One region of the Arthrobacter sp. Soil761 genome, then DNA from elsewhere that is predicted to be linked to it. Evidence: riboswitches for the same ligand, from Rfam matches in the RefSeq annotation. Region 1 holds a riboswitch; the other holds the start of a gene.

The links. Region 1 has a riboswitch for S-adenosylmethionine ahead of ASG79_RS01940 (aminotransferase class V-fold PLP-dependent enzyme). Riboswitches for the same ligand answer to the same signal wherever they lie in the genome.
Region 2: linked by a shared signal. The riboswitch ahead of ASG79_RS13820 (DUF1737 domain-containing protein) and the one ahead of ASG79_RS01940 (aminotransferase class V-fold PLP-dependent enzyme) in region 1 are both predicted to bind S-adenosylmethionine.

The regions. Positions count from the first base shown of each region.
Region 1 is NZ_LMSF01000001.1:412,407-417,278, reverse strand. Features, by position in the region: gene ASG79_RS01945 (class I SAM-dependent methyltransferase) at 1-15, opposite strand, end outside; gene ASG79_RS01940 (aminotransferase class V-fold PLP-dependent enzyme) at 118-1,536, opposite strand; SAM riboswitch class IV at 1,573-1,686, opposite strand; gene hisN (histidinol-phosphatase) at 1,839-2,651, opposite strand; gene rsgA (ribosome small subunit-dependent GTPase A) at 2,696-3,811, opposite strand; gene aroA (3-phosphoshikimate 1-carboxyvinyltransferase) at 3,795-4,872, opposite strand, start outside.
Region 2 is NZ_LMSF01000023.1:364,541-369,412, forward strand. Features, by position in the region: partial or broken gene opgC (OpgC domain-containing protein) at 1-2,070, opposite strand, end outside; SAM riboswitch class IV at 2,296-2,411, shown strand; gene ASG79_RS13820 (DUF1737 domain-containing protein) at 2,425-2,700, shown strand; gene ASG79_RS13825 (rhodanese-like domain-containing protein) at 2,697-3,107, shown strand; gene ASG79_RS13830 (O-succinylhomoserine sulfhydrylase) at 3,108-4,316, shown strand; gene ASG79_RS13835 (glutamate--cysteine ligase) at 4,453-4,872, opposite strand, start outside.

The DNA.
Region 1 (4,872 bases):
GCCACCCCGAACCACGCGTGGCCTCCTTCAGCTGACGTCCTGCGGTACCTTTCGAATTTACCGCATTCCCCTGACACACGGTCAGCCGGCTGAAACAGGAGTGGCCGGTCTCCCGCGTCAGTCGTCGATGCAGGGCGCTGCGCCGGCTGTTCCAGGGGTGTTGGGCGCCCAGTGCGGGTAGGTGCGGGTGTCGTTGGCAGGGACCCAGCGGCCTGCGTCCACCACGTAGTCCCAGCCCAGCCCGTTGCTCCGGAGCGCCTGGATGCCGGCCAGCAGGCGCTCGGCATCTTCCAGGCGCGAACCGACGCCGAAGCTGGCGCGGAGGGAACCGGACGGCAGGCCCAGGCGCTTCAGCAGGGGATGGGCGCAGAAGCGCCCGTCACGCAGGCCCACGCCATGCTCTGCCGAAAGGTACGCCGCCACCAGTCCTGCGTCGTAACCCTCGACGGAGAAGTTGACCACCCCGATGGTGTCCGTTTCGGGGTTGGTGTCCTTGAAGATCTGGTGAACCGTGACGCCGTCGATCCGCTGGAGTCCCTCCACCAGGAAGGAGCGGATGGCGGACTCGTGGGCGTGCCAGCGTTCCTGGTCCAGGCCGGCAATGACCTGGCTGGCGCGGGCCAGCGTGGCGGCCCCCAGGACGTTCGGCGAGCCCCCCTCATGGCGGGCCGGGCCGGTGGCCCAGCTGACGCCGTCGAGCCTGGCTTCCTTGACGGCGCCGCCCCCGGCGAGGTGCGGGACGCCGGCGTCCAGCCAGTCCGGGCGTCCCACCAGGACGCCGGCGCCGAAGGGCGCATACAGCTTGTGGCCGGAGAAGGCGAGGTAGTCGACGTCATCCGCGCTGATGTCTATGCGGCGGTGCGGCGCGAGCTGGGCCGCATCCACCACGATCCGTGCGCCATGTTCGTGGGCCAGCGCGGCCAGCGCCCGGATGGGGAGGATTTCGCCGGTCACGTTGGAGGCCCCGGTGACCGCGACCAGGCTGACACCGCCCTGTCCAAGCTCGGCACGTACGGCCTCAAGGGTGCCGGTGATGGTGTCGGCGGCGACGATGCTGCGGTGCGGGACGCCCTGCCACGGCAGGAGATTGGCGTGGTGTTCGATGTCCAGGTACAGCACTTCGCCGTGGTGGCGGCCATCGGTCACGGGAAGGCAGCCGGCCAGCAGGTTCAGCGAATCCGTCGTGTTGCGGGTGAAGATGACCGAATCATCCGGGCGGCCGCCCACGAAATCCCTGACGATGCTGCGCGCGTTCTCGTACACGGAGGTGCTGATCTGGGATGCGTATCCTGCCCCGCGGTGGACGCTGGCGTAGTAGGGGAGGATCTCATTCAGGTAAGCGGACACTACGGACAGTGCCGGGGCGGAGGCGCCGTAATCGAGGTTGGCGTACCGCACGTGGCCGCCCGAAATCAGGGGCGCCTGGATTTCGGCGCCGGTGACGGCAGCGAGCGGCCGGCCGGCTGCGGCGTGGCGTGCATGGGGGACGGCAGCTTGGGCAATGACGGGCTGGGGGGAGACGGTGGCAGTTGTCACAGAGACCTCACTTGGTACAGGACTCCGGCATAGTGGAATCCGCGCTTGCCGCATCCGCTCCGGACCGGCCTGGTCGTCACCCGGGGCACCCCACCGCGAATGGAGGGTTGCCGGCCAGCAAACCGGGGTTTTGCGCTGGCACTCGTGACCTGCATAAAAGCGTAGGACATGGGGCGGCCAGGACTGAAGCCGCGGCAATTGTTAAGGGCTTTGTTACGCGCCGCCGAATAAACGACGCCGGGCACCTGCCTTGGGAGGTGTCCGGCGTCGCATTATTCGTTCAAACGTGGAAAGCGCGTGAGTTACAGCAGATCGTCCAGGTACGGGTTCAATCGGTGCAGGACCTCCGAGTGCAGGATTGAGTTCGTGGCCAGGGCGTTCCCGCCGAACGGGCCGTCCTCGCCTTCCAGGGATGTGAACCGGCCGCCGGCCTCCACCACGATCGGCACCAGGGCAGCCATGTCATAGAGGTTCAGCTCGGGTTCGCAGGCGATGTCCACGGAGCCCTCGGCCACCATGCAATACGACCAGAAATCCCCGTAGGCCCGGGTCCGCCAAACGTCCTCGGTAAGGCCGAGGAACTCGTCAAGGTTTCCGCGTTCCTTCCACCCGCCCAGGCTGGAGTAGGAGAGGGAGGCGTCGGAAAGCTTCGACACGTTGGACACGCGGAGGCGGGTGGCGGCGGCAAGGGACCTGCCCATGTACGCGCCCATGCCTTTCGCCGCCCACCAGCGCTTGCCCAGGGCCGGGGCGCTGACGACGCCTACCACCGGTTCGCCCTCATCCACGAGGGCGATCAGCGTGGCCCATACGGGAACGCCGCGGACAAAGTTTTTGGTTCCGTCAATGGGGTCGATGATCCAGCGCCGGGAACCGTGGCCGGTGCTGCCGAATTCCTCGCCCAGGACGGCGTCGCGGGGGCGTGAACGGGAGAGCTGGCCCCGGATGGCTTCCTCGGCGGCCTTGTCCGCGTCGGTGACCGGCGTCAGGTCCGGCTTGGTCTCAACGTGGAGGTCCAGGGCCTTGAAGCGGCTCATGGTCTGGTCATCCACGGAGTCGGCCAGGACATGGGCCAGGCGCAGGTCATCGTTGTAGCTCGAAGCGGGTTGGATCATGGTTCCAAACTACCGTCTGTGGACGGTTCTGCCGGGAGAACGCGTCAGTTGACGCTGCCGAGCTCCTTGGTTTCCTGTGCTTCCATCCTCGGGTCCGTGCCAAGCAGGCGCCGCAGCGAGGCCAGCCGGGCCGCGCCGGTGGGACCTGCGTGTCCGCCTGCCACCCAGTCGTCGAGGCCGCAGTTCACTGCGGTTGCGGTGTGCTTGCAGCCCCGTTCGCAGTTCTCGATGCCGGGGGAGAGGTCCGGGAAGGAGCGCAGGATGCGGTCAGGGTCCACGTGCGCCAGGCCAAAGGAACGGATGCCGGGGGTATCGATGATCCAGCTGCCGGGAGGCGCGTCCGCCAACCGCAAGGCAAGGGCCGACGACGACGTGTGGCGGCCGCGCCCGGTCACGGCATTCACGCCGCCGGTGGCCCGCTCGGCGCCGGTCAGGGCGTTCACCATGGTGGACTTGCCGACGCCGGAGTGCCCCAGCATAACGGTGACCTTGCCATCGAGATGGTCCCGCAGCGCCGCCACTGCGGCGCTGTCCAGCCGCGCCGAGAGCCCGTCATCGGACCGGGCATCGATTCCCGACGCCTGCGCATCCGCCGTCTTGCTGATGATCACCGGGAAGTCCAGGTGCGTGTAGTTGGAAAGCAGGTCCGCGGGGTCTTTGACGTCGGCCTTGGTGACCAGCAGGATGGGTTCGATTCCGGCGTCGTATGCGGCCACGAGCGCGCGGTCGATGAACCCCGTGCGGGGTTCCGGGTTGGCGGCAGCCACCACGATCACCAGTTGGTCGGCGTTGGCCACCACCGCGCGCTCAACGGGGTCGGTGTCGTCGGCGCTGCGGCGCAGGAGGGTGTGGCGGTCCTGGATCTTCACCAGCCGGGCAAGCGTGTCCGGCGCGCCGGAGACGTCCCCCACGAGCGAGACGAAGTCGCCTGCCACAACGGGCGAGCGCCGAAGTTCCCGGGCGCGCGCGGCAATGACAACGCGCTCATTCTCCGAGTCCTCGTCCACTACCGCGGTGTACCGCCCGCGGTCCACCGTGATGATCCGTCCGGTCACGGCGTCGTCGTGGCTGGGGCGGTCTTTGGTGCGCGGCCGGGAGCCCTTCTTGCTGGGACGGATCCGAACGTCCGATTCGTCCCAGGAATCAGTGCTCCGCGCCACTGCCGCGCCCTTCCGGTCCGGCGGCGGACCCTTCTCCCTGGGCCAGCATGCCGGCCCACAGCTGCGGGAAATCCGGCATGGTCTTGGCCGTGGTGCCGATGTCCTCCACCTGTACGCCTTCGACGGCGAGTCCCAGGATTGCGCCGGCCGTGGCCATGCGGTGGTCGGCGTAGCTGTGGACGACGCCGGCGTGCAGCCGGGCGGGCCGGATCACCAGGCCGTCGCTGGTTTCCTCGGCGTCGCCGCCCAGCCGGTTGATCTCCGATACCAGGGCCGCGAGCCTGTCCGTCTCGTGTCCCCTCAGGTGGGCGATGCCGCTGAGGCGGGAAGGCCCCGTGGCAAGGGCACACAGGGCCGCGACCGTGGGAGCCAGTTCACTGGTGTCCGCGAAGTTGCCGCCCTTGATCTCCGGGCCGCCGGTGACGGTCAGGACACCGTCAGCCAGGGTGACCGAGGCGCCCATGCTGGCCAGGATTCCGCGCCACAGGTCCCCCACCTGCTGCGTTTCAGCAGGCCAGTTGGGAATCCGTACGGTGCCCCGCGTGGCCAGGGCCGCGGCCAGGAAGGGCCCGGCGTTGGAAAGGTCCTGTTCAATCCGCTGGTCGAAGGCGCGGATGGGTCCCGGCGCCACCACCCAGTGGTTGGGGACGGAGTCGTCCACTGAAACGCCGGCACCGCGCAGGACGGCCACTGTCATGTTGATGTGGTCCAGGCTGGGTACCGGCTTGCCCACGTGTTCCAGGTGCAGGCCGTCGTCGAACCTTGCGCCCACCAGGAGGAGGGCGGAGACGAACTGCGAGGAGGCGCTGGCATCGATCACCAGATGGCCGCCGCGGACTGCGCCGTTGCCTTCCACCACAAAAGGGAGCGACGACGGCGCGCTGCCGTCTTCGGCGGAAACGGCCACGCCCAGGGCCTTGAGGGCTTCGATGATGGTTCCCATGGGGCGCTTGCGGGCGTGGGGATCGCCGTCGAACACGCTGGCTCCGTTGCGGAGCGCCGCCAGCGGCGGAACGAACCGCATGACGGTGCCGGCAAGTCCGCAGTCGATCCTGGTGTGG
Region 2 (4,872 bases), on a different contig from region 1:
CAGGAAGGCTAAAGCGAATGCTGCCGTGGTGCAGGCAACCACCACCCACGTGTGGCGCGACAGCCACGCTGTGATGCTGCGCCGATGGTAGCCCGCAACCAGCCCAAGCACGAAAAGCACCTGCCACACCAGCAGCGGGAAGGAGTCCTCAAACTGCGAGGGCAGGATCCGGAACCTGGTCATGGCACCTGCCGCATACACGGCAACCGACACCGCCACGACCCAGATGGCCTTTCCGCGGTTCAGCGCCGCGAGGATCAGCGGGCTGACCAGCAACAGCACCACATAGAGCCCCATGACATTGAACTGCCAGGGACCGAACTGCAGCAGCACGATGGCCGGAAGCACCTGGGGCGGCACGGGGAACTGGAACAGCGATGACATGCCCGCATAGAGGTCGTAGGTCCGGCCGGCCCCGTTGTGCCCGGCGCCACCGGTCCCCTGGTCCACGAACGTGGTCAGGGCCTCGGTGTGGAAGAACGGGAGCAGGGACAGAAGGAAGACGCCGATCAGCACGGCCAGCGCCGTCAGGTAGAGCTTGCCGGCGCGGCGGGTCGTGAGGTCGACCACCTGCCCGAAGTCCTCCCTGGCCTTGGGTCCGTACACCATGCCCACCACCAGTCCGGAGAACAGGACGAACAGTTCCGCACCCTACACGAAGCCCACGGCCTCCTGGGTGAGCAGCTGGAACAGCGATGCCATGCCCAGGTGGTTCACCACCACAAAGACGATGGCCATCCCGCGCAGCAGATCGATGCGCGAGTCCCTGGCGGAGGGATCCTGGTAGCCCCAGGCCGTGGCTGCGTTGATCCGGCGGGGTATCTGCCACAGGGCCACCAGGAGGATGGCCATGGCGGCGGCAACAGTCCAGGCGGCAGCCCCGGAGAGCGTGTTGGCCCGGACGTAGGTGCTCCCGGATGCCACGTCGGTGACCGGCCCGGTGACCATTGGCGATGCCTTCAGCCTGTCCAGGGCCGCTTTGGCGATGCCCGCCTGTCCCGTGAGCAGCCAGCTGATGCTCGCCACGCCGGTATCCCTGGTGCTGGTGCGCTCGTCCCAGACAACGGCGGCCGTCCCGGCAAAAGGTGGGGAAGTGGCAGTTCCCACCACCTGGTCCCACCAGCCCGCCTTGATGTCCGCCTCCTGCGCGCCGCCGGACGCGGGGCTGTAGAAAGCAGAGGTCTGGAGGAGGAACGGCTTGTTGCGCCCCTCGGAATAGGTGCCGTAGAAGTTTTCGCCGCCGGAGGCCGTCAGCATGTCCTGGAGCTCGCCGGCCCTCGGCTGGGAGTTGACGGCGGGGCCGCCGGCCGTGTCGTCGTGATAGGCGGCCAGCCCCGCCCAGTCCACTGCGTCGTCGCCCGGGTAGTAAGGGGCGTAGGCGCTGTCGCTTGAGTTCCAGGCCCCGTCGCCGTTCGTGTCCAGGAGGGAAAAGCCTTCGGTTCCGGGCTGCGGGGCATCCCGGTTGCGGTCAAAGGGGTAGTCCTTGCCCAGGTAAGGCGCCCACACCAAGGTGGCCCGGCCGCCGTCGTACTTCTTGAACGCTGCCGCCACAGCCCTGAAGGCCTGCCGGTACGCGGCGGGCTGCTGGCCCCAGGCCACCCAGCTTGCATTCATGTCCGGGGCGAACCGGATCAGCAGCTGCCCCTTGAACCCGGACGTAAGGTCGCGCACCTGCGCTGCGAATGCTTCCGCTTCCGCGGTGCCGAGCTGGCCCAGGGGCACTGACGGCTTCACCGTGAGCAGGGCGTGGGCGCCTAGGGACGCGGCCTGCTGAAGGAAGCCGTCAAGGTCGTTCCGTTCCGAATCGCGGTAGGGGATGGTGATGTCGTGGCCGAAGACGGCCGGACTGGCACCAAGCCGGCCGCTGAAGCCTGCGGCGGTGTCCTCGCCCCACTCGAGCACCGCGCCCAGCCAGGGCTTTCCCTTCTCCGGCGCAGCGTCCGCCGCATGCGCCGGCGCAGCCGCCAGCAGGGCAAGGAGGCTGACGATGGCCGCGGCCAGGAACGCACCGATGGACGGCCGGCGGGTCCCGCAAATGGCGGCCTGGTGGCGCGATGTGTTTGCCCGCATGCTGACAGGACCCCCGGTGCTCATTGCTGTGACGACGGGGCGGCGCCCCGGTAAGAACTTTATCGGCCCCGCGGCCCCGGGCGGCACGTGGCGGGCCGCCCACCTGCGGCGATGTCCGCCGTCGCGCTTTCCTTCAACCCCGCGCCTCCCTTCAGCGCTGCTCAATTACGGAACATGACGACGGCGGCGGTGCGGCTTGGCGCGGCAGATGTTACGTTTTTGGGGAGTAATGAGTACCGGTGTGAAGCCCTGACTGGCCGGTCGGCAACCCTCCCTTTCGCGGCGGGGTGCCTCAGGTGAATACTCGGCATATCGACCGATTCGAGCTGCAAGCGTGAAAGAAGGAGATCCGTCGTGTCTGACGCACCTGCCCCCGACGAAAAATTGTCCTACCGCCTGATCACCGGCCCGGATGACCGTTCATTCTGCGAGCGGATCTCCACGGCCCTGGCCGACGGCTATGTGCTGCACGGCAGCCCGGCAGCCACCTTCAACGGCACCAGCGTGATCGTGGCGCAGGCAGTGGTCCTTCCGGCGGCAATCGCCTCGGCCGATGCCGCGGTTGCCACCGCAGTGGATGAACTGGACGCCGAATTTGAAGGCGAGTTCGACGGCGAGGGCCACGCATGAGCTACGCGGGAGACCTCACGCCCCAGGAAGCATGGGAGAAGCTGGAACAGGGCGCCATCCTGGTGGACGTCCGCACCGAGGGCGAATGGGCCCACATCGGCATTCCGGACACCAAGGCCACGGACAACGACCCCCTCTTCATCCAGTGGACCTTCCCCGGCGGCATCCCCAACCCCGACTTCATCAACGACCTCAGCCAGCAGGCGCCCGAGGACCGTTCAACCGAACTGGTGTTCCTGTGCCGCTCCGGCCAGCGGTCCATCGCGGCAGCCATCGCGGCCACCCGGGCCGGCTTCACCTCCTACAACGTGCTGGAGGGCTTTGAAGGCGAGCCGGACCGCTATGGCGAACGCACCGTCAACGGCTGGAAAAACCGCGGCCTTCCCACCAACCTCGGAAAGAACTAAGTGACCTTCAACCAAGACGCCCCCGGCTGGAACCCCGACACCCAGGCTGTCCGTGGCGGGCTGGACCGCACCAACTTCCAGGAAACGTCCGAGGCCATTTTCCTGAACTCCGGCTTCGTCTACGAATCCGCGGCAGCAGCTGAACGCGCCTTCACCGGCGAGGACGAACGCTTTGTCTACTCCCGCTACGGCAACCCGTCCGTGGCCACCTTCCAGGAGCGGCTCCGGCTGCTGGAAGGCACCGAAGCCTGCTTCGCGACGGCGTCGGGCATGTCCGCGGTGTTCACCGCGCTTGGTGCCCTGCTGGCTGCCGGCGACCGGGTGGTGGCCGCCCGGTCGCTGTTCGGTTCGTGCTTCGTGATTTTGAACGAGATCCTTCCCCGGTGGGGCGTGGAGACCGTCTTCGTGGACGGGCCGGACCTGGACCAGTGGCGCGAGGCCCTCTCCAAGCCCACCACCGCCGTCTTCTTCGAATCCCCGTCCAACCCGATGCAGGAGATCGTGGACATCGCCGCGGTCAGCGAACTTGCGCATGCCGCCGGCGCCAAGGTGGTGGCGGACAACGTCTTCGCCACTCCCCTGCTGCAGCGCTGCGGTGACCTGGGCGCCGACGTCATCGTCTACTCCGGCACCAAGCACATCGACGGCCAGGGCAGGGTCATGGGCGGCGCCATCCTGGGCACCAAGGAGTTCATCGACGGCCCCGTGAAACAGCTCATGCGCCACACCGGGCCCGCACTCTCGGCGTTCAACGCCTGGGTCCTGACCAAGGGCCTGGAGACCATGAGCCTGCGCGTGAACCATTCCTCCGCCACGGCGCTCCGGCTCGCAGAGTGGCTGGAAGAACAGCCCGCCGTGAGCTGGGTGAAGTACCCGCTGCTCAAGTCCCACCCGCAGTACGACCTGGCGGCACGGCAGATGAGCGCCGGCGGTACGGTCCTCACGCTTGAGCTGGCTCCCTCCGGCGGGCGCTCCGGCAAGGAAGCGGCCTTCGCACTGCTGGACGGGCTGCGCATCATCGACATCTCCAACAACCTTGGTGATTCGAAGTCCCTGATCACGCACCCCGCCACCACCACGCACCGCGCCATGGGGCCGGAAGGGCGCGCCGCCATTGGGCTCAGTGACGGCGTGGTGCGGCTCTCGGTAGGGCTCGAGGACCCGGAGGACCTCCTCCGCGACCTGGAACAGGCACTCAAGCAGATCTAGCCGCGCGGGAAGCCCTAGCTCCTCTGGGTCCGGGCGACGCGCTTCCTCACTCTCGATGCGCAGATTCCCTGGCGCGCACCAAATATGGGCCGCGAGGAGGAATCTGCGCGTCGGGAATGGATATGCGCATCGAAGGTCAGCTCTGGCGGACCCGCAGCAGTTCGGGCGTGCCCTCCACGTCAGCTAGATCCAGGGCATCCCGCATGGTCACGTTGACGGCCTGCCGCACCACGGCGCCGAACCCCATGTCCTCCGGGGGCGGTCCCGCCAGCGCCTTGTCCCGGGCGCGGCGCTGTTCGGCGGCTCCTGTTCCGCGGGCGATGATGTCCTCCACCCCCTGCCGTGCCAGTGCCAGCTCCCCCTGTTCGGACAGGACGGGAGCCAGGTAATCCACCAGGGACCGGACCACGTCCGCGGCCGGTGCGGGCCGGAAATTCCCAAAATCCAGGAGTTCACCGCTTAGCCCGGCGCTGCTGGCCTGCCACGAGGCCATCCGGAGGAGGACGGTGGGAACCGGCGCAGGATCCACGTCGGCCTGCCATTCCCTGCTGGCGGA